DNA from 2 places in the Aerophototrophica crusticola genome. Region 2 is predicted to be linked to the other one. Evidence: riboswitches for the same ligand, from Rfam matches in the RefSeq annotation. Region 2 holds a riboswitch; the other holds the start of a gene.
What was found. A riboswitch is a leader RNA that binds a small molecule or an ion and turns the genes downstream of it on or off. The one in region 2 is predicted to bind thiamine pyrophosphate.
Positions count from the first base shown of each region.

Region 1 (9,299 bases), 1.7 Mb from region 2:
CGTGGGGGGATGGCTTGACAGCATCCAGAACCCAACGGATGTGACGATCCCAGAACCGCAGCCACGGGTCGTCCAGTCAGATTGGATGACGGCACCAGGAAGCGTCCAGTATGAGGGCGGCCCGGTGGCGATGAACACCGACAAGTCCATGGGCAGCCTGGGCCTGGACAACGGCTTGGTCGTGGTCGAGTTGCGCCAGTTCCGGCTCAGGTCGACGGGGAACAGCTTCTCCATCGCTGCCGCCAGGCAATTGGTCAATGACCTCGCGGCCCTGGTGGCACGGGCCTGAGCGCTCCGTCCGGCAGGCCGGCAGGTTCGGTCACCCGCCTGCCGATCCTGCCAGGGAAGGCGGCCTCCCTCACTCCCACTCGATGGTGCCGGGGGCTTGCTGGTGATGTCATAGGTGACGCGGTTGATGCCGCGCACCTCATTGATGATCCGCGTGGCGACGCGGCCCAGGAAGCCGTGGTCGAACGGGTAATAGTCGGCGGTCATCCCGTCCACGCTCGTCACCGCACGCAGGGCGCAGGCATAGTCATAGGTCCGCCCGTCGCCCATCACGCCCACGGTCCGCACCGGCAGCAGCACGGCGAAGGCCTGCCAGATGGCGTCGTACAGGCCGGCGTTGCGGATTTCCTCCAGATAGATGCTGTCCGCCTTGCGCAGGATCTCCAGCTTCTCCCGCGTGATCTCGCCGGGGATGCGGATGGCCAGGCCCGGCCCGGGGAACGGGTGGCGGCCGACGAAGCTGTGGGGCAGGCCCAGCTCCCGGCCCAGCGCCCGCACCTCGTCCTTGAACAGCTCGCGCAGGGGCTCCACCAGCTTCAGCTTCATGCGCTCCGGCAGGCCGCCCACATTGTGGTGGGACTTGATGGTCACGCTGGGCCCACCGGTGAAGGAGACGCTCTCGATCACGTCCGGGTACAGCGTGCCCTGGGCCAGGAACCCGGCCCCGCCCACTTTCGCCGCCTCCCGGTCGAACACCTCGATGAACAGGCGGCCGATGGTCTTGCGCTTCACCTCCGGGTCGCTGACGCCCTCCAGCTCACCCAGGAAAAGGTCAGCGGCATCAACGTGAACCAGGGGGATGTTGTAGTGGTCCCTGAACAGGGTCACCACCTGCTCCGCCTCCCCCGACCGCATCAGGCCGGTATCCACGAAGATGCAGGTCAGCCGGTCGCCGATGGCCTCATGGATCAGCACGGCGGCGACGGAGCTGTCCACCCCGCCGGACAGGCCGCAGATCACCTTGCCCTCCTCGCCCACCTGGGCGCGGATGCGCGCGATGGCCTCCTGCCGGAAGGCGGCCATGGACCAGTCGCCGGTCAGCCCGGCCACGCCGAACAGGAAGTTGCGGATCAGCGCGTCGCCATGGGGGGTGTGGACCACCTCCGGGTGAAACTGCACGGCATAGAAGCGGCGCACATCGTCGGCGATGATGGCATAGGGCGCGCCCTCGCTCTGCGCCACGATGCGGAAGCCCTCGGGCAGCTTCGTCACCCGGTCGCCATGGGACATCCAGACCTGTTCCCGGGCGCCCACCTGCCACACTCCCTCGAACAGGGCGCAGGGCTCCTTCACGTCCACATAGGCGCGGCCGAACTCCCGCGTCTCCCCCGGCTCCACCTTGCCGCCCAGCTGCTCGCACATGGTCTGCTGGCCGTAGCAGATGCCCAACACCGGCACGCCCAGGGTGAACACGCATCCGTCCGCACGGGGGAGCCCGGTTCGGTCACGCTGGCCGGGCCGCCGGACAGGATGATGGCCCGCGGCCCGAAGGCGCGGATACGTTCCTCATTGGCGCTGAAGGGATGGATCTCGCAGTAGATCCCCGCCTCACGCACCCGGCGGGCGATGAGCTGGGTGACCTGCGACCCGAAATCCAGGATCAGCACCCGGTTCGGGTGGTTCGCGGCGGATGCGGGGGCGGGAGCGGCGGTGGCAGCCATGGCGCACTGTTCCTGGTCGGGTCGGAAAGTGCGCCGCACCCTAGCCCAGGACCCAAGCCCCTTCAAGAAAAGCCGCCCCCTGCCCGGCGCGGGTCGGGGGTGCGGCAGCCGGGGCGCGCCCCTGGCGGGGCGGCAACAAAGCGGCCGCCCGCGGAACGACCGACCCTTCCCGCCGTTCCCACGGCGAATGGACCCGCAAGGAGCATCCTGCATGAATCGCCGTCTTCCCCTGGCCGCCGCGGCCGTCGCCATCGTGATCAGCGCCGCCGCCCTGGCCCAGACCCCCGCCCCGTCAGGCAACCGCCCCGCCCCGCCGCCGCCCGCCGACAACCCGGTGGCGGGCCAGAACCCCATCGAGGCGCAAAAGGGCAAGGGCGCCACGGCCGGCCGCATGGGCCAGGCCACGGCCCACGCCTTGATCGGCCGCGACGCGGAGGGCCGCGACGGCAAGGAGCTGGGGGAGGTGGTGGACGTCATCACCGACAACCGTACCGGCGCCGTGGACAGCCTGATCGTCAAGGTGGGGGAGATCGACGGGCTGGAGCGGCTGAAGGACCGCACGGTGGAGGTCCCCTTCCAACGCGTCATCATCCAGCCCTCGGCCAACGCCGTGGTGCTGAACATGCCGCCAGAGGACCTCGCCAACCTGAAGGAGTGGGCCTACAACGACGAGGGTGAAGGCATGGTCGGCGTGGGGAACCCATCCCCACCGCCCCGGCGTCCCCCGCGCCCGCCGGCAGCCAGAACAGGCCGAAGCCGGTGGAAGGCAATTCCGGCCGTTAACCTTCCCCCTTCGCCTCGGCGATGATCCAGCCCTTGAAGGCCGCCACCTTGCCCGGGGTGGCGGCCCCTGGCCGATGCACCAGATGGTAGCCCCAGCGCAATGGGGTGCTGACGTCCGGGAACAGGCGGACCAGCCGGCCGGCGCGCAGATCATCGGCAACCACCACGCTACGGGCCAGCGCCACGCCCTGCCCCTCCAGGACCGCCTGCACCACGGCGATGGATGAGTTGATGGTGATGCCCCGGCCGGCATCGACCCCTTGCACGCCCACAGCCGCCAGCCAGCTCTGCCATGTGGGGAAATCCGCGTCGAAGCGGATCGCCGCGTCATGGACCAGGGTGTGGTGGCGCAGGTCCCCTGGCCTTTCCAGCGGGTGCGGCCCGGCCAGCAGCCGCGGGCTGCAAACCGGGAACACCTCCTCCCGCATCAGCAGCGTTGCTTCCACCCCCGGCCAGCTTCCGCCGCCATATCGGATGCCGACATCCGCATCGGACATGGCGAAGTCCACCAGCCGGTCGGTGGCGTCCAGACGCACGTCCAACTGCGGGTGCGCCGCCCGGAACCGGTCGATGCGGGCCAGCAGCCACTTGGCCGCGAAGGCGGGTGAGGATGTGACCGTGACGATCCCGCCCGCCTTCGCCTCCCGCAGCCGGCGCAGGCCCTGCGCCAGCCGGTCGAACCCCTCCCGCAGGTCGGGCAAGGCCGCCTGCGCCTCCTCCGTCAAGGCCAGCCGCACCGGCGGCCCCGGGCTGCGGCGGAACAGGCTGACGCCCAGCCAAGCCTCCAGGGCCCGCACCTGCTGCCCCACCGCCGCCGGCGTCACCCCCAACTCCGCCGCGGCAGGGGCGTAGGACAGGTGCCGTGCCGCCGCCTCGAAGGCGCGCAGGGCGTTCAGGTAGGCCAGGGGTTGGTCCGGCATCCGGGATAGCTTTCCTTTTCCGTGGGCGCACATCTTCTCGTTCGAGGGCGCGCCTGTAAACGGCCAGGATGCCCCTGTCCGAAGCTTCCGGCCAGCGCGCCAGGATAGTCAGGCTATCCGGCACGCCACTGTGCCCGATCCCTGGAACATGGAGAGAGTGATGAAGGCCGCGATCCTGCGCGCGTTCGGCGCGCCCGAGGTGCTGACCCATGGCGACCTGCCCACCCCGGAACCGGGCCCGGGTGAGGTGCTGGTGAAAATCCTGGCCGCCGGCATGAACCGGCTGGACCACTATCTACGCAGCGGCGTCCGGTCCACCCTGCCCCTGCCGCATGTGCTGGGGTCCGACGCGGCCGGCGTGGTGGAGGCCCTCGGGCCCGGTGTCACCGGCTTCAGAAGCGGTGACAGGGTGATCCCGATGCCCGGCTACCCCACCGACCCGGCGGAAGCCGCGTTCCAGCCCATGACCGGCGCCCCCAGCTATGCCATCCGCGGCGCCGGGCCGACGGGCACCTACGCCCAATACATGACCATCCCGGCCCGCTGGCTGCTGCGCGACGACACCGGCCTGCCGCCGGAACAGGTGGCGACCCTGCCCATGGTGGTGGCAACCGGCGTCCGCGCCGTGAAGGTGGTGGGAGAGGTCAAGCCCGGCGACGCGGTCCTGGTCCATGCCGGCGCCTCCGGCACCGGCAGCATGAACGTCCAGGTCGCCAAAGCCCTGGGCGCCCGCGTGGCCGCCACCGTGCGCACGCCGGACAAGGCCGGCTTCGTCCGCGACCTGGGCGCCGACCTGGTGGTGCCGCTGGACGGCTTCGGCGCCGCCATCCTGGATTGGACCGGCGGGCGCGGGGTGGACGTGGTGATCGACAACCTGGGCGGGGAAGTCCTGACCAACAGCCTGGACGTCCTGGCGCCCCTGGGCCGGCTGGTCTCCATGGGCTTCGTCATGGGCACGGAAGCCTGCTTCCCCCTCCGTCCCTTCTTTTTCGGCCAGAAACAGATCCGCGGCACCCTGATGGGCGACCGCGCCGACCTGGAATGGGGCCTGGCCCAGGTAACGGCCGGCCACCTCCGCCCCACCCTGGACCGCACCTACCCGCTTTCCGAAGCCGCGGCAGCCCATGCCCGACTGGCTGCCGGGGAGGCGTTGGGGACGATCGTGCTGCTGCCGTGGGGGTAAACAGGCTGCCCGGATTGGACACGGTAGAGAATAGGTAAGAACAGCGCCCCAGCGTCCCCTCCCCCAGAGGGGGAGGGACAGGGAGAGGGGTTAGGCCCTCTCCGGCTAAGGAAGCGCTGCGGCAAGGGTCCTGCTGTCCTGGTCTGGCCTCCCCTCTCCCTGTCCCTCTCCCCCTAGGAGAGGGAACGACATGGCACCCTACTCCCTTACCGAAGACCCAGTTCTCGTGAACAGCGGCGAGACAAACCGCGATTCCAGGGTCGTGCACAAGCGGCGGGGCTCACCACCCGCCGCCAGCCACTTCCCCTCAGTGATGATCCTCCGGCACCGGCTTGTCGGACAGATAGATCTGCCCGCCGGTGTGCCGGAACGCCTCGGACATCTCCGCCATGCCCTTCTCCGCCTCTTGCGCGGCGGCATAGTCGCGGACCTCCTGGGTGATCTTCATGGAGCAGAACTTCGGCCCGCACATGCTGCAGAAATGGGCCAGCTTGGCGCCCTCCGCCGGCAGGGTCTGGTCGTGGTATTGCTCCGCCGTCTCCGGGTCCAGGGACAGGTTGAACTGGTCGCGCCAGCGGAACTCGAACCGCGCCTTGGACAGGGCGTTGTCCCGCTCCTGCGCCGCCGGGTGGCCCTTGGCCAGGTCGGCGGCATGCGCGGCGATCTTGTAGGTGACGACACCCACCTTCACGTCGTCCCGGTCCGGCAGGCCAAGGTGCTCCTTCGGCGTGACGTAGCAGAGCATGGCGGTGCCGAACCAGCCGATCATGGCGGCGCCGATGCCGCTGGTGATGTGGTCATAGCCAGGCGCGATGTCCGTGGTCAGCGGCCCCAGGGTATAGAACGGCGCCTCCCCGCACTCGCGCAGCTGCTTGTCCATGTTCTCCTTGATCAGGTGCATGGGCACGTGGCCCGGCCCCTCGATCATGGTCTGCACGTCGTGCTTCCAGGCGATCTTGGTCAGCTCGCCCAGGGTCTCCAGCTCCCCGAACTGGGCGGCGTCGTTGGCGTCCGCGATGGACCCGGGGCGCAGGCCGTCGCCCAGGGAGAAGGCCACGTCATAGGCCTTCATGATCTCGCAGATCTCCTCGAAGTGGGTGTAGAGGAAGTTCTCCTTGTGGTGGGCCAGGCACCACTTGGCCATGATGCTGCCGCCGCGGCTGACGATGCCGGTGACCCGCTTGGCCGTCAGGGGGATGTAGGCCAGCCGCACGCCGGCATGGATGGTGAAATAGTCCACCCCCTGCTCCGCCTGCTCCACCAGCGTGTCGCGGAACAGCTCCCAGGTCAGCTCCTCCGCCTTGCCGCCCACCTTCTCCAGCGCCTGATAGATGGGCACGGTACCGATGGGCACAGGCGCGTTGCGCAGGATCCATTCGCGGATGGTGTGGATGTTGCGCCCCGTCGACAGGTCCATGACCGTGTCCGCACCCCAGCGGATGGCCCAGACCAGCTTGTCCACCTCCTCCCCCACGCTGGAGGTGACGGCGGAGTTGCCGATGTTGGCGTTGATCTTCACCAGGAAGTTCCGGCCGATGATCATCGGCTCGGTCTCCGGGTGGTTGATGTTGCTGGGGATGATGGCCCGGCCGCGGGCCACCTCGTCGCGCACGAACTCCGGCGTCACATAGTCCGGGATGGCGGCACCGAAGGATTCGCCCGACCGCCGCGCCGCCTCCCGCAGCCGCTCGCGGCCCAAATTCTCACGGATGGCGATGTATTCCATCTCCGGCGTGATGATCCCGGCTTTGGCGTAATGCATCTGGCTGACATTGCGGCCCGGCTTGGCCCGCAGCGGCCGGCGCGTGGCCCGGTCGAACAGGGGCACGGGGCTTTCCTGCCCGGCCTTCAGCCCGTTGTCCTCCGGCCGGATCTCCCGGCCCTGGTAGTACTCCACGTCGCCGCGCCCCTCGATCCAGGCCTGGCGCAAGGCGGGCAGGCCCAGCCGGATGTCCGTGCGGATGCCGGGGTCGCTGTAGGGACCGGAGGTGTCATAGACCCGCACCGACGGCTCGTCGCCCGTCAGGTCGATCTCCCGCATGGCCACGCGCAGGTCGGGGAACAGGGTCCCCGGCACATGGACCTTGCGCGACGCGGGCAGCGGGCCCGTGGTCACCTGGAAATCGGGGTTCAGCAGGGCATCAGGCATCGGGACCTCCCAGAAACGGTCAGGAGATCCGGGAAGGTGCGCTGGAGCGGCGGAAGGGGCGGCAGCCCTGTCGGACCCATTGCCCCGTCATCCCATCCCTACGCCGGTACGACCCGGATCAGGTTCATAGGGTTCCCGCGGTGCTGCCTTGGCCGGCAGCGTAGCGGTATCTCAGCCCCTTGCCGGGGCTCCCCTTGGTGCTGGGCGGATGGTGTGGGGGATGAACGGTGGAGTCAACCGGGAACGGTGATTTCCCCCTCACCCCACCGGCGGATCGGCCGCCAGGCGGGACAGCGGGATCAGGTCGGTCCAGCCATAGGCGGTCTCCGTCAGGCGCGCGCCGGCGAAGCTGATGGGCTGCTCCGCCAGCCTCTGCCCGCCCAGCCGCTCATAGAACCAGCGGGAGGGGTTGTCCCGCAGCACCCAGACCACGGCCGCCGGCACGCCCACGTCCAGCAGGTCCTGCGCCATGGCGCCCAGCAGGCGGCGACCCCAGCCCTGGCCCTGCGCCTCCCCCGCCACATAGATCGCATAGAACTCCCCGCCATAGCCGGACAAGGCCGTGCGCTGCGGCCCGCAGGAGGCGAAGGCCACCACGTCGCCCCGCCCGTCCACCCCGACAAAGGTCCGCCGCCCCCGCCGCTCCTGCCCCAGCAGCACGGACCAGCGGCGGGCATAGGCGGCGGGTGACAGGTTCACCAAGTAGCGGTCGGGCAGGATGCCGGGATAGGTGGTGCGCCACGTCTCCACATGCACGCGGGCGATGGCGGCCGCGTCCACGGGCAGGGCGGGACGGATGTGGCTGGCGGCCATGGGCGGGCCTCCCCCGGGTTCCGTAGCGACTAAGGACCCATCCTGCCGCATCCGCGAAAGCGTGGCGAGTCAGTCGAGCGCGGCAAGCACCCGCAAATCGGGCCAGCCATACGCCACCTCAACCATCTCCATCCCGTCGAAGATGTGGAAGGTCTGCTTCCTGACCTCCCGCCCGCCCAGCCTCCCATAGAAGCGCCGGGCCGCTTGGTTCGCCTCGAAGACCCAAAGGATCGCGCCCTGCCCGCCCCGGTCCCGCATGGCGCGCCCAGCGGCCCCCATCAGGGCACGGCCCAGCCCCAACCGCTGGGCGGCCGGGTCCACATAGATGCGGTAGACTTCCCACGCATATCCCGGCACCTCGGGCTTGGGCGGCCCGCAGGCGATGAAGCCGCGCACGGCGCCGCCCTCATCCACCGCCACCAGGGCCAGCACGCCCGGCTCGGCCAACATGAAGGCCCAGTCGGCCAGGAACCGCCCGATGTCCAGCCGGTCCAGGAAACCCTGCGGCACGATCCCGGGATAGGCCGCCTTCCAAACCGCCATGTTCAGGGCGGCCAGGGCGTCGATGTCGTCGGCGACCGCGGGGCGCAGGCGCGGGGTCATGCTTCCCCGGCCTCCTCCGCCTCCCCCTCGCCCTCGGCCACGGGCGCGGACCCGTCATCCTTGCGCACCATCACGGCGGCGAAGAACCCGTCCGTGTCGTGGCGCAGCGGGGTCAGCCGCAGCATCACGTCCTTGACCGGCGGCGCGCCCCAGTTGGCGGGCCAGGCCTCCGGCACCGGCAGCAGGGTGAAGTCCGGGTGCCTGGCCAGGAACCCTTCCACCTGCCGCTCATTCTCCTCCGGCAGCAGGGAGCAGGTGGCATAGACCAGCCGACCGCCCGGCCGCACCAACCGGGCGGCACTCTCCAGGATGCTGGCCTGCAGCCCCTCCAGCTCCGACAGCCCCGGGCCTAAGGGCCGCCAGCGGCTGTCCGGGTTGCGGCGCCAGGTGCCCGTGCCGGTGCAGGGCGCATCCACCACCACCCGGTCGAAGCGCAGCTTGTGCCGCTTCACCCAGGGGTCCCGCTCGTTCGCCAGGGGGCGCGTCTCGATGTTGTGCAGGCCCGCGCGGCGGAACCGCTCCTTCGCCCGGGTCAGGCGGCCGGCCAGCACGTCGGCCGCCACCACCCGGCCGCGGTTCTCCATCATGGCGGCGATGGCCAGGGTCTTGCCGCCGGCCCCGGCGCAGAAATCCACCACCTGCATGCCCGGCTGCGCGTCCGTCAGGAAGGCGACCAGTTGCGAGCCCTCGTCCTGGATCTCGATCAGCCCGTCCTTGTAGGCCTGCAACGCCATGATCGGCGCCCGCCCCTCCAGCCGCAGCCCCACCGGCGACAGGGCGGTCGGTTTCGCCTCGATGCCCGCCGCGGCCAGTTGGGCGATGGCCTCCTCCCGCGTGCCCTTCACCGGGTTCACGCGCAGGTCCAGGGGCGCCTCCCCCAGCATGGCGCCCATCTCCGC
Region 1 is NZ_CP051775.1:1,619,113-1,628,411, forward strand. It holds gene HHL28_RS08000 (eCIS core domain-containing protein) at 1-289, shown strand, start outside; partial or broken gene guaA (glutamine-hydrolyzing GMP synthase) at 359-1,949, opposite strand; gene HHL28_RS08010 (PRC-barrel domain-containing protein) at 2,161-2,757, shown strand; gene gcvA (transcriptional regulator GcvA) at 2,729-3,652, opposite strand; gene HHL28_RS08020 (quinone oxidoreductase family protein) at 3,813-4,835, shown strand; gene thiC (phosphomethylpyrimidine synthase ThiC) at 5,143-6,984, opposite strand; TPP riboswitch at 7,063-7,189, opposite strand; gene HHL28_RS08030 (GNAT family N-acetyltransferase) at 7,243-7,797, opposite strand; gene HHL28_RS08035 (GNAT family N-acetyltransferase) at 7,867-8,400, opposite strand; gene HHL28_RS08040 (RsmB/NOP family class I SAM-dependent RNA methyltransferase) at 8,397-9,299, opposite strand, start outside.
Region 1: linked by a shared signal. The riboswitch ahead of thiC (phosphomethylpyrimidine synthase ThiC) and the one ahead of thiO (glycine oxidase ThiO) in region 2 are both predicted to bind thiamine pyrophosphate.

Region 2 (9,299 bases):
AAATGTCTCCGTTTTCTATCGGGGGCATGCTGACAAGTCTTTCCTTTGTCAACCCTCTCTTTTTCGAGATGCGGGGCATCGTCGTCATGAAGATAGGCTGCTGATGTCTCTTGTAGCGACACAGCCAGATGCTTTTTCGGCCGATAGTTCCACTTTCGAAAGGCTTGTCAGGGCTCAACATTACTCGTTGCCGACTCGGCTGCTAGACATAAGCTCAAACCCTTTGATTGCTTTATACTTTTCTGTATGCGGCGAGCCAAATGCTGATGGTGAAGTTATTGCTTTTGCTTGTGAAGATAAACTTGTGAAGTTTTTTGGTAGTGATTCAGTCAGTATCTTGTCTAATTTGGCGTATCTGAAGCCTGCCGAGCGAAATGTTTTGAGAAAGAACATGAAATCTTCTAAAGATCACTTCAATTCTCTTTCGGAAGTCAATAGACTTGTCTGTTTCATTAAGGAAGAGAAACCCTATTTCACCGCCGCTATAAATCCTGCTGATTTGAGTCAGCCGGTATTTGTAAAGCCAAAACTGAGCAATCGCAGAATTGTTGCTCAGAACGGGGCGTTCATTGTTTTTGGCCTCAATAAAAATTTAGACAGTGGTTTTTCAGAAAAGTTTATCACAGTAAGAATAAATATACCAGCGCTCAGGAAAGCGCAGATTTTATCGGAATTGGACAGGCTTGGTATTAATGAAGGAACTGTTTTTCCTGACCTTGAAAAATCCTCCGTTTACATTAAGTCCAAGTACAAGGCACCCTTGAAGTAGTATCAACAGTCAAATCTTTGTCCGTGAGTATCGACACAGATCGGCGTGACGGCGAGCAAGGACTCTGAAGCCTGGAAACTTGTAGATGAGGATTCCGAGCGGTTGGTACATCAAAAAAATACTTGCGTGCGACGGTGCCAAGGAAGCGACACTGGTTCAAGTAGAAATAACTTCAATGTTAAATTTATCCTCCTTTCTTTATCCTCAATGCGCCGCGGCCCAGCTGTGGCCCCAACCGGCTTCCGCCTCCAGGGGCACGCCCAGGGTGGCGGCGCCCTCCATCACCCGCTTTACCAAGGCGGCCGTCTCCTCCACCTGCGCGTCCGGCACCTCGAACAGCAGTTCGTCATGGACCTGCAGCAGCATCTTCGCGTCCAGCTTGGCGGCAGCCAGCGCGTCGGGCAGGCGGATCATGGCGCGCTTGATGATGTCGGCGGCGGTGCCCTGGATGGGGGCGTTGATGGCCTGGCGCTCGGCGAAGGCGCGCTGGGGGCCCTTGCCGTCGCGGATGCCCTGGATGGTGCAGCGGCGGCCGAACTGGGTGCAGACGAAGCCGTGCTGGCGCGCGAACTCCTTGGTCTGCTCCATGTACTGGCCCAGCTGCCAGAACCGCTCCAGGTACTTCTTGATGTAGAGCGTGGCCTCCACCTGCGGGATGCCCAGGCGCTGGCTGAGGCCGAAGCCGGAGATGCCGTAGATGATGCCGAAGTTGATGGTCTTGGCCTTGCGGCGCAGGTCACTGTCCACCTTGTCCACCGGCACGCCGAACACCTGGGCCGCCGTGGCGGCGTGAACGTCGATGCCGTTCTGGAAGGCCTCCTTCAGCGCGTCGATGCCGGCCATGTCAGCCACCAGCCGCAGCTCGATCTGGCTGTAGTCCACGGACAGGAGCTTGTGCCCCTCCGGCGCCACGAAGGCGGCGCGGATCTTGCGGCCCTCCTCGGTCCGGATCGGGATGTTCTGCACGTTGGGGTCGGAGGAGGAGAGGCGGCCGGTGTTGGTGGCGGCCAGGGCGAAGTGGGTGTGGACGCGGCCCGTCTCCGGGTTGATCTCCTCGGCCAGCGCGTCCGTGTAGGTCACCTTCAGCTTGGTAAGCTGGCGCCAGTCCAGCACCCGCTGGGCGATGGGGTGGCCCTGTTCCGCCAGGGCCTCCAGCACCGTCACGTCGGTGGAATAGGCGCCGGTCTTGCTGCTTTTCTTGCCGCCGGGCAGCTTCAGCTCATCGAACAGGATTTCCCCCAACTGCTTGGGGCTGCCGACGTTGAAGGACCGGTTGGCCAGCTTGTGGACGTCCGCCTCGATATGGACCAGCCGCTCGGCGAAGTCGCGGGACATGTCCCGCAGCACGGCCCGGTCCACCAGCACGCCTTCCTGCTCCATCCGCGCGATGATGGCGGGCAGGGGGCGCTCGATGGTCTCATACAGCGTCACCTGCCGTTCCCGCACCAGCCGCGGCTTCAGGTAGCGGTAGAGCCGCAGGGTGACGTCCGCGTCCTCCGCGGCGTAGGCACACGCCTTGTCCAGGGGCACCTTGTCGAAGCTGATGCGGTTGCGCCCGGTGCCGGTGACGTCGTCATAGGTGATGCTGGTGTGGCCGCAATAGAGCTGGCCCAGCTCCTTCAGCCCATGGCCGTGGGCGCCGCCCTCCAGCACGTAGGACATCAGCATGGTGTCGTCCACCGGCGCCACCGCCATGCCGTGCCGGTTGAAGACGGTCAGGTCGTACTTGATGTTGTGGCCGACCTTCAGCACCCCCGGGTGGGCCAGCATCGGCGACAGGACCCGCACCACATCCGCCAACGGGATCTGGCCGGGCAGCAGCCCGCCGTCACCGCCGAAGTCCAGCCCGCCGGACGGGCCCGCATCCGGCTTCTTGTGGGCCACGGGGACATAGCAGGCCTTGCCCGGCTCCACCGACAGGGACAGGCCCACCAGCTTGGCGCGCATGGCGTGCAGGCTGTCCGTCTCCGTGTCCACGGCGACGATGCCGGCCTCCATGGCCTTGTCCACCCAGGCCTGGAGCTGTTCCACCGTCTGGACCAGTTCATACTCCGTGCTGTCGGGGCTTGGCACGGGCACCCCGTCGGCGCGGGGGGCGGCGGGGGTGAAGTTGCGGGCGTTGAAGGCGGCGCGCACCGCGTCCGTCCGGTCCGGGGCGGGGGCGCCCGCGGGGGTCGGGGCGGCGCCGTCGGCCAGGGCGCCGTCCTTGGCCAGCTCCGCCTCCACCTTGTGGACGATGGAGCGGAAGCCCTGGAGTTTCAGCCACTCCACCAGCTTGCGGTGGTCCGGCTCCCGCACCACCAGCTCCTCCACCGGCGTGGGCACCGGGGCGTTCTCCTCCAGCTGAACCAGCTTCTTGGAGATGCGGGCAAGCTCCGCGTTGGTCTGCAGCTTCTCCCGCCGGCCGGCCTGCTTGATTTCCCCCGCCCGTTCCAGCAGGGCCTCCAGCGAGCCGTATTCGGTGATGAGCTGGGCCGCGGTCTTCACGCCGATGCCGGGCACGCCGGGCACGTTGTCCACGCTGTCGCCGGCCAGGGCCTGCACGTCCACCACCTTGTCGGGCGTGACGCCGAACTTCTCGAACACCTCGTCGGGCCCGATATACTTGTTCTTCATGGGGTCCAGCATGCGGATACCGTCCCCCACCAGCTGCATCAGGTCCTTGTCGCTGCTGACGATGGTCACCGGCCGGCCCAGCGCCCGGGCCTGGCGGGCATAGGTGGCGATCAGGTCGTCCGCCTCATACCCCTCAAGCTCCAGGCAGGGCAGGTTGAAGGCATCCACCGCCTCCCGGATCAGGGCGAACTGGGGGCGGAGGTCCTCCGGCGGCTCGGGCCGGTGGGCCTTGTAGTCGGCATAGATCTCGCTGCGGAAATTCTCCCGCTTGCTGTCGAACACCACGGCCACGGCCTGGGCCTTCAGGTCGGCCAGCAGCTTCAGCAGCATGTTGGAAAAGCCCAGCACCGCGTTGACCGGCGTGCCGTCGGGCCGGGACAGGGGCGGCAGGGCGTGGTAGGCGCGGAAGATGAAGCCCGACCCGTCCACCAGGTACAGCGGGTTGCCGTCCGCGGCGGGGGTGCCCTTGGGCGCGGCGGTCTCGGTCGCAGTGGTGGTGTCGGTGGGCATCGGCGTTCAGTCCGCGTTCCGGGCGTCGGGTCGGGGCTGAACATGGCCCAGCGGCGGGCGGGTGTCGAGGGTTTGGCAGCTCCCGCCCGGTCGTCTTGGCACGGCTTTCGAATTCGAAAGTGGCGCCTCCGCGCCCCGCCCCTCACGCCTTCCAGTGCGTCGGGTCGGACAGGAAGCGGCGGATGCTGGACAGGGCCTCCTGGGGCAGGGCGTCCCGGTCCTCCGCCGCCTCCAGCAGGTCCCACCAGGTGGACAGGGCGTGCAGCCGCACCCCCAGGGGCGACAGGTGCTCATGGATGGCGTCGAACACCCCGTACTGGAACACCACCATCAGGTCGGTGACGTTGGCGCCCGCGTCGCGCAGGGGTTGGACCAGCCCGGCCTTGCGGTGCCCGTCGGTGGCGAGCTGCTCCACCAGCAGCATCCGCCAGCCCTGCTTCACCCGCCCTTCCACCTTGTGCTTGCGCGGGTCTGCCTCCCCCGCCGGGCGGCGGACGAAGACCAGGGGCAGGCCCAGCCGGTCGGCCAGCATGGCGGCCACGGGCACGCCCGGCCCGTCCGTGCAGCAGGATATGGCGTCCAGCCGCCCCTCCACCTCCCGCTCCACCATCTCCAGCGCGTGGTCCAGCAGGCGGTTGCGCCGGTCCGGGAAGCCCAGCAGGGGCCGGATGTCCACATGCAGTGGGCTGGACAGGCCCTGGCCCACCCGGAACGGGTTGGCGTCGTCGAAGCAGACGCAGCCGCTGTCCAGCAGCATGGTGGCGGTGTCTACGGCGTTCTTGCGGTTCTCGATGTCCGCCTGGGTCGGGATCATGGCGTGGCCTCCCCCTTCTGCCTTCTTAAGGGGAAAGCCTAGCAACCCCTGTCAGGGGCGGCGATGAGAGAGGTCAAGGGCCCCGGGGGCATTGGGCATACCCCCACGGGGCAAGGGGCGTAAAAGCCGCGCCCGCGGAACCAACCCGCGGGCCGCCGTCAGCTGATCTGCGACAGCGCCTCTTCCAGCTCGTTGAAGTCGGGCATGTACTCGCTGGGTACTTTCTTGCGTGCCGCCTCGATGCTGACCTGCGGGGCATAGCCGCCCAGGTGGGCGGTGATGGCGGCGCGGATCACGTGGTAGAACTGGTTTTCCTCCTCCACGATGCCCTTCAGGCGCGAGGCGATGGGCGCGCACAGGCCGTAGGACAGGAAGATGCCCAGGAAGGTGCCCACCAGGGCGCCGCCGATCAGCTTGCCCAGCACCTCCGGCGGCTCGGTGATGCTGGCCATGGTCTTGATCACGCCCAGCACCGCCGCGACGATGCCCAGCGCCGGCATGGCGTCCGCCACCGCCTGGATGGCGTGGGAGCTGTGCAGCCCCTCATGCTTCACCTTCTCGATCTCCTGCTCCATGAGGGCTTCCAGCTCATGGGGGTTGTCCACGCCGATAGAGAACATGCGCAGGTAATCGGCGATGAACTTGACCGTGAAGGGGTCCTTCATGATGGTCGGGTAGGCGTTGAAGATGTTGCTCTCCATCGGCTTCTCGATGTGCTGCTCGATGGCGAGGACGCCCTTGGTCTTCATGGTCTTGAGGATCTGGTACAGGAGCGCCAAAAGCTCCATGTACTCCTTCTTGTGGAACCGGGCGCCGCCGAAGATCCTCTTGATGTCGCCCAGCGACTGCTTGATCACGTGGGTGGAGTTGGCGATCAGGAAGGTACAGGCCGCCGACCCGCCGATGATCATCACCTCCTTCGGCAGGGCCTCGATGATGATGCCGATCTTGCCGCCGAAGATGATGTACCCGCCGAACACGCAGAAGAAAACGCCGGCAAGGCCAATGATGGCGAACATGCGCCCACCCCGGATTCCGAAACCACTACCCCGCTAGAACGTCAGCGCAAACGCCGGATTTGTCAAACCATACCCCGTTCGGTGGGCCCCTGGGCCGGCGGTTGTCACTTGCCCCGGTGTCGCAGGCCCGTCATCCCGCCGCCTTGTCGTCCACGGCAACCTTGTGCTTGCGGCTGAACCAATCGGGCAGGCGGTCCACGCAGGCCCAGACCAGCAATGCCACCCAGCCGGCCGAACTCCACGACCCCACGGCCAGGTTCAGCCCGGCCAGCACCTTCAGATGCCGGTGCCGCCGCACCGCCGCGATGGCGGTGGGCAGGAAGACGATGACCAGGGCGAAGCCGATGCCGAAGGCCACCGCCGCGGGGCCGGCCTGGACCAGCATGTCCCAGGCTTGGGAAAGTTCTTCCATCCGTATCCTCCCGAATATTGGGTTTCCCGCAGGCGCCGGGTTCACCCCTGGGCGCAGGGCGTGTCGTCGTTGGCGATGAAGATCTGCTCCACCGGCTGGCCGAACAAGCGGCCGATCTTCAGGGCCAGGGGCAGGGACGGGTCGTACTTGCCGGTCTCGATGGAGTTGACGGTCTGTCGGCTGACGCCCAGCCGCTCCGCCAGCTCCGCCTGGGACCAGCGGCGCTCCGCGCGCAGGATGTGCAGGCGGTTCTCCATCATCTGTACTTCCGGTAGGCGAGCATCCAGCCGACCGTGTAGCCGACCCCGAACAGCAGGACCAGGTACAGGGCGGGCACCGGTGGCCGGCCCGCCACCTCCTGCAGCAGCACGAAGCTGCACGCCGCCCCGGCGCAGAACAGCACGGCGATGCGCAGGGCGATGCCGTCCATGACCTTGAACAGCTCGTCCTGGCGGCCGCAGAAGCGGAACCAGTGCAGCAGGGCGGCGACGAAGGGCAGGGTGGGCAGCATGGCCAGCGCGCGGGTCAGGTCATCCTCGGCCAGCGCCGGCCGGTCCTCGAACAGGGCGGCCAGGAAGCCGGCGATGGCGCCGGCCACGAACATGTAGGCAAGGCCGAACAGCAGGTCGCGCTTGTCGGCCCGGGTCAGGCTGGACCAGCGGACCCACAGGCCGCCATGGGTGATCTCCACCATCATCCCCTCCTTCTGGTTGGCGCTTCGGAAGCCGGCTCAGCGATAGGACCGGGCCACCAGGCGGGTGGCGACCAGCCACAGGGTGCCCATTACCGCCCAGACCGTGACCATGGGCAGCCGGGGAAGCCCGGCGCTTTCCAGGAAGCCATAGGTGAGGCTCAGCAAGGCTGTGCCGACAAAGGCCAGCATGATGGCCTCCCCCTGGATGCGGCGCTGAAGTTCATCCATCCGCCGGAACTGCTGCCAGACCAGCCAAGCCATTGCGAGGGCCGGAAGCATAGGTAGCAGGACGACGGGCACCAGGGCCGGTCCGGCTACCCATCCCCGGTCGATGGAGGCAAGAACAGGCAGGGTGACCAGGGCATAGGCCATGGACGCCAGCCCCATCTTCCGCCCATACGCCTTGCCGGACAGCCCCTCCGCCCCGCTGTCCACCCTGTCGGCCTTGTCCATCGCCACCTCCCTCTGTCATGTCTTGGCGACAGAATGACAAGCTTCCTTGTCATGATCAAGCGTCCTTTACAAACAGACGCGGGACCTTGACCTGCGTCCCTCCGCGCGGGCTCACCCCCTTGCTTTCGCCGGCCGCCGGGTCCATGACTCATGGCAAGCCCGGGGTGCCCCGGCGGCTTGGTGGCCGTCGGGGCTGAGATCACACCCGTCGAACCTGATCCGGGTCATGCCGGCGAAGGGAGGAAGCCAGTGACCATTTCCGATTCCCCATCCAAGCCCCCCCATTCCAGGCCAAGGGTCGCCATCATTGGCGGCGGGATCGTCGGCCTGTCCATCGGCTGGCGGCTGGCCGCGGCCGGCTGCGCGGTGGACGTGTTCGAGCGGGCCAAGGCCGGGCAGGCGGCCAGCCGCGCCGCCGCTGGCATGCTGGCCGCGGGGGTGGAGGCGGAGCCGGGGGAACAGCCGCTGCTGCCCCTCTGCCTGGAAAGCCAGCGCCTGTGGCCGGACTTCGCGGCGGAGCTGGAGGCGGCAAGCGGGCTTGAGGTGGGTTTGCGGCGGGAGGGGACCATGGTCGTCGCCCTGACCCGGGACGACCTGAACATCCTGCGCAGCAATTACGAGTTCCAGCGCAAGCTGGGCCTGCCCCTGGAATGGCTGACCGGCGCCCAGGCGAAGGAGCGCGAGCCCTTCCTGAACCCCCGCGTGGCCGCGGCAGTCTATAGCCCCAATGACGGGCAGGTGGACAACCGCAAGGCCTGCGGCGCCCTGGTGGTCGCCCTCGCCAAGGCCGGCGGGCGGCTGCATGAGGGGGTGGAGGTCACGGGCGTGGAGGTCACCAACGGCCGGGTCGCGGGCGTGGTGCTGGGTGACGGGCTGCACCAGGCGGACGTGGTGGTGCTGGCGGCGGGGGCCTGGTCGCGGCAGATGGCCGGGCTGCCGCCCGCATCGCTGCCCCCGGTGCGGCCGGTGAAGGGGCAGATGCTGTCCGTGTCCATGGACCCCGCGGACCCGCTGCTGCGCCATGTGGTCTGGGGCCCGAAATGCTACCTGGTGCCCCGGGCCGACGGCACCCTGATCGTGGGCGCCACGACGGAGGAGAAGGGCTTTGACGCCAGCCTGACCGCCGGTGGCGTGCTGGCCCTGCTGGAGGCCGCCTGGCGCACCTTGCCAGGGATCGAGGAACGGCCGATCACCGAGATGTGGACCGGCTTCCGCCCGGGCAGCCGGGACGACGCGCCTATCCTGGGCCCGGCCCTGGGCGTGGACGGGCTGGTGCTGGCCACCGGCCACCACCGCAACGGCATCCTGCTGGCGCCCATCACCGCCGACGCCATCGCGGGATACGTGCTGGCCGGCCAGGTGGACCCGCGCATCGCCGGCTTCGGCGCCGACCGCTTCGCGCCGAGGGAGGCCGCGGCATGAGCACCGTCAACGGCAAGCCCCACCCGCCGGGACCCCTGCTGTCCTTCCTGGAAAGCCTGGGGCACGGGCCGGAGACCCGCGGCCTCGCCATCGCCCTGAACGGCGCCGTGGTGCCCAGGTCCCGCTGGACGGAGACCACCGTGGCCGAGGGCGACGCGGTGGAGGTGGTGAAGGTGTTCCAGGGGGGGTGAGGCAACCCACCTGTCTTTCCAGAGGACACGGACGGCACGGACCAAGGATGGTTGCCGCCCCGCGGCGGTTGGATGGTGGCGGGGATCAAGTGGGTCCGTGTCCGTCCGTGGCATGTCCGTGCCGTCCGTGTAAAACATCCACGCACCCGAAGCAGGCAGACGAGATGACCCAAGACCTCCTCACCATCGCCGGGAAAAGCTTTTCCTCCCGCCTGTTCCTGGGCTCCGCCGGGTACCCGAACCAGCAGGTGTTCCTGGACAGCCTGGCCGCCTCGGGGGCGGAGGTGCTGACCGTGTCCGTCCGGCGGGCGGACCTGACAGGCTATGGGGAAGGGTTGCTGGACCTGGTGGCCGGCAAGGTCTGGCTGCTGCCCAACACCGCCGGCTGCGCCACCGTGA
Region 2 is NZ_CP051775.1:3,343,879-3,353,177, forward strand. It holds gene HHL28_RS16410 (FRG domain-containing protein) at 1-769, shown strand, start outside; gene polA (DNA polymerase I) at 974-3,895, opposite strand; gene HHL28_RS16420 (orotate phosphoribosyltransferase) at 4,038-4,709, opposite strand; gene motA (flagellar motor stator protein MotA) at 4,868-5,728, opposite strand; gene HHL28_RS16430 (superinfection immunity protein) at 5,859-6,140, opposite strand; gene HHL28_RS16435 (helix-turn-helix transcriptional regulator) at 6,182-6,400, opposite strand; gene HHL28_RS16440 (hypothetical protein) at 6,397-6,837, opposite strand; gene HHL28_RS16445 (hypothetical protein) at 6,871-7,287, opposite strand; TPP riboswitch at 7,438-7,545, shown strand; gene thiO (glycine oxidase ThiO) at 7,537-8,709, shown strand; gene thiS (sulfur carrier protein ThiS) at 8,706-8,900, shown strand; gene thiG (thiazole synthase) at 9,065-9,299, shown strand, end outside.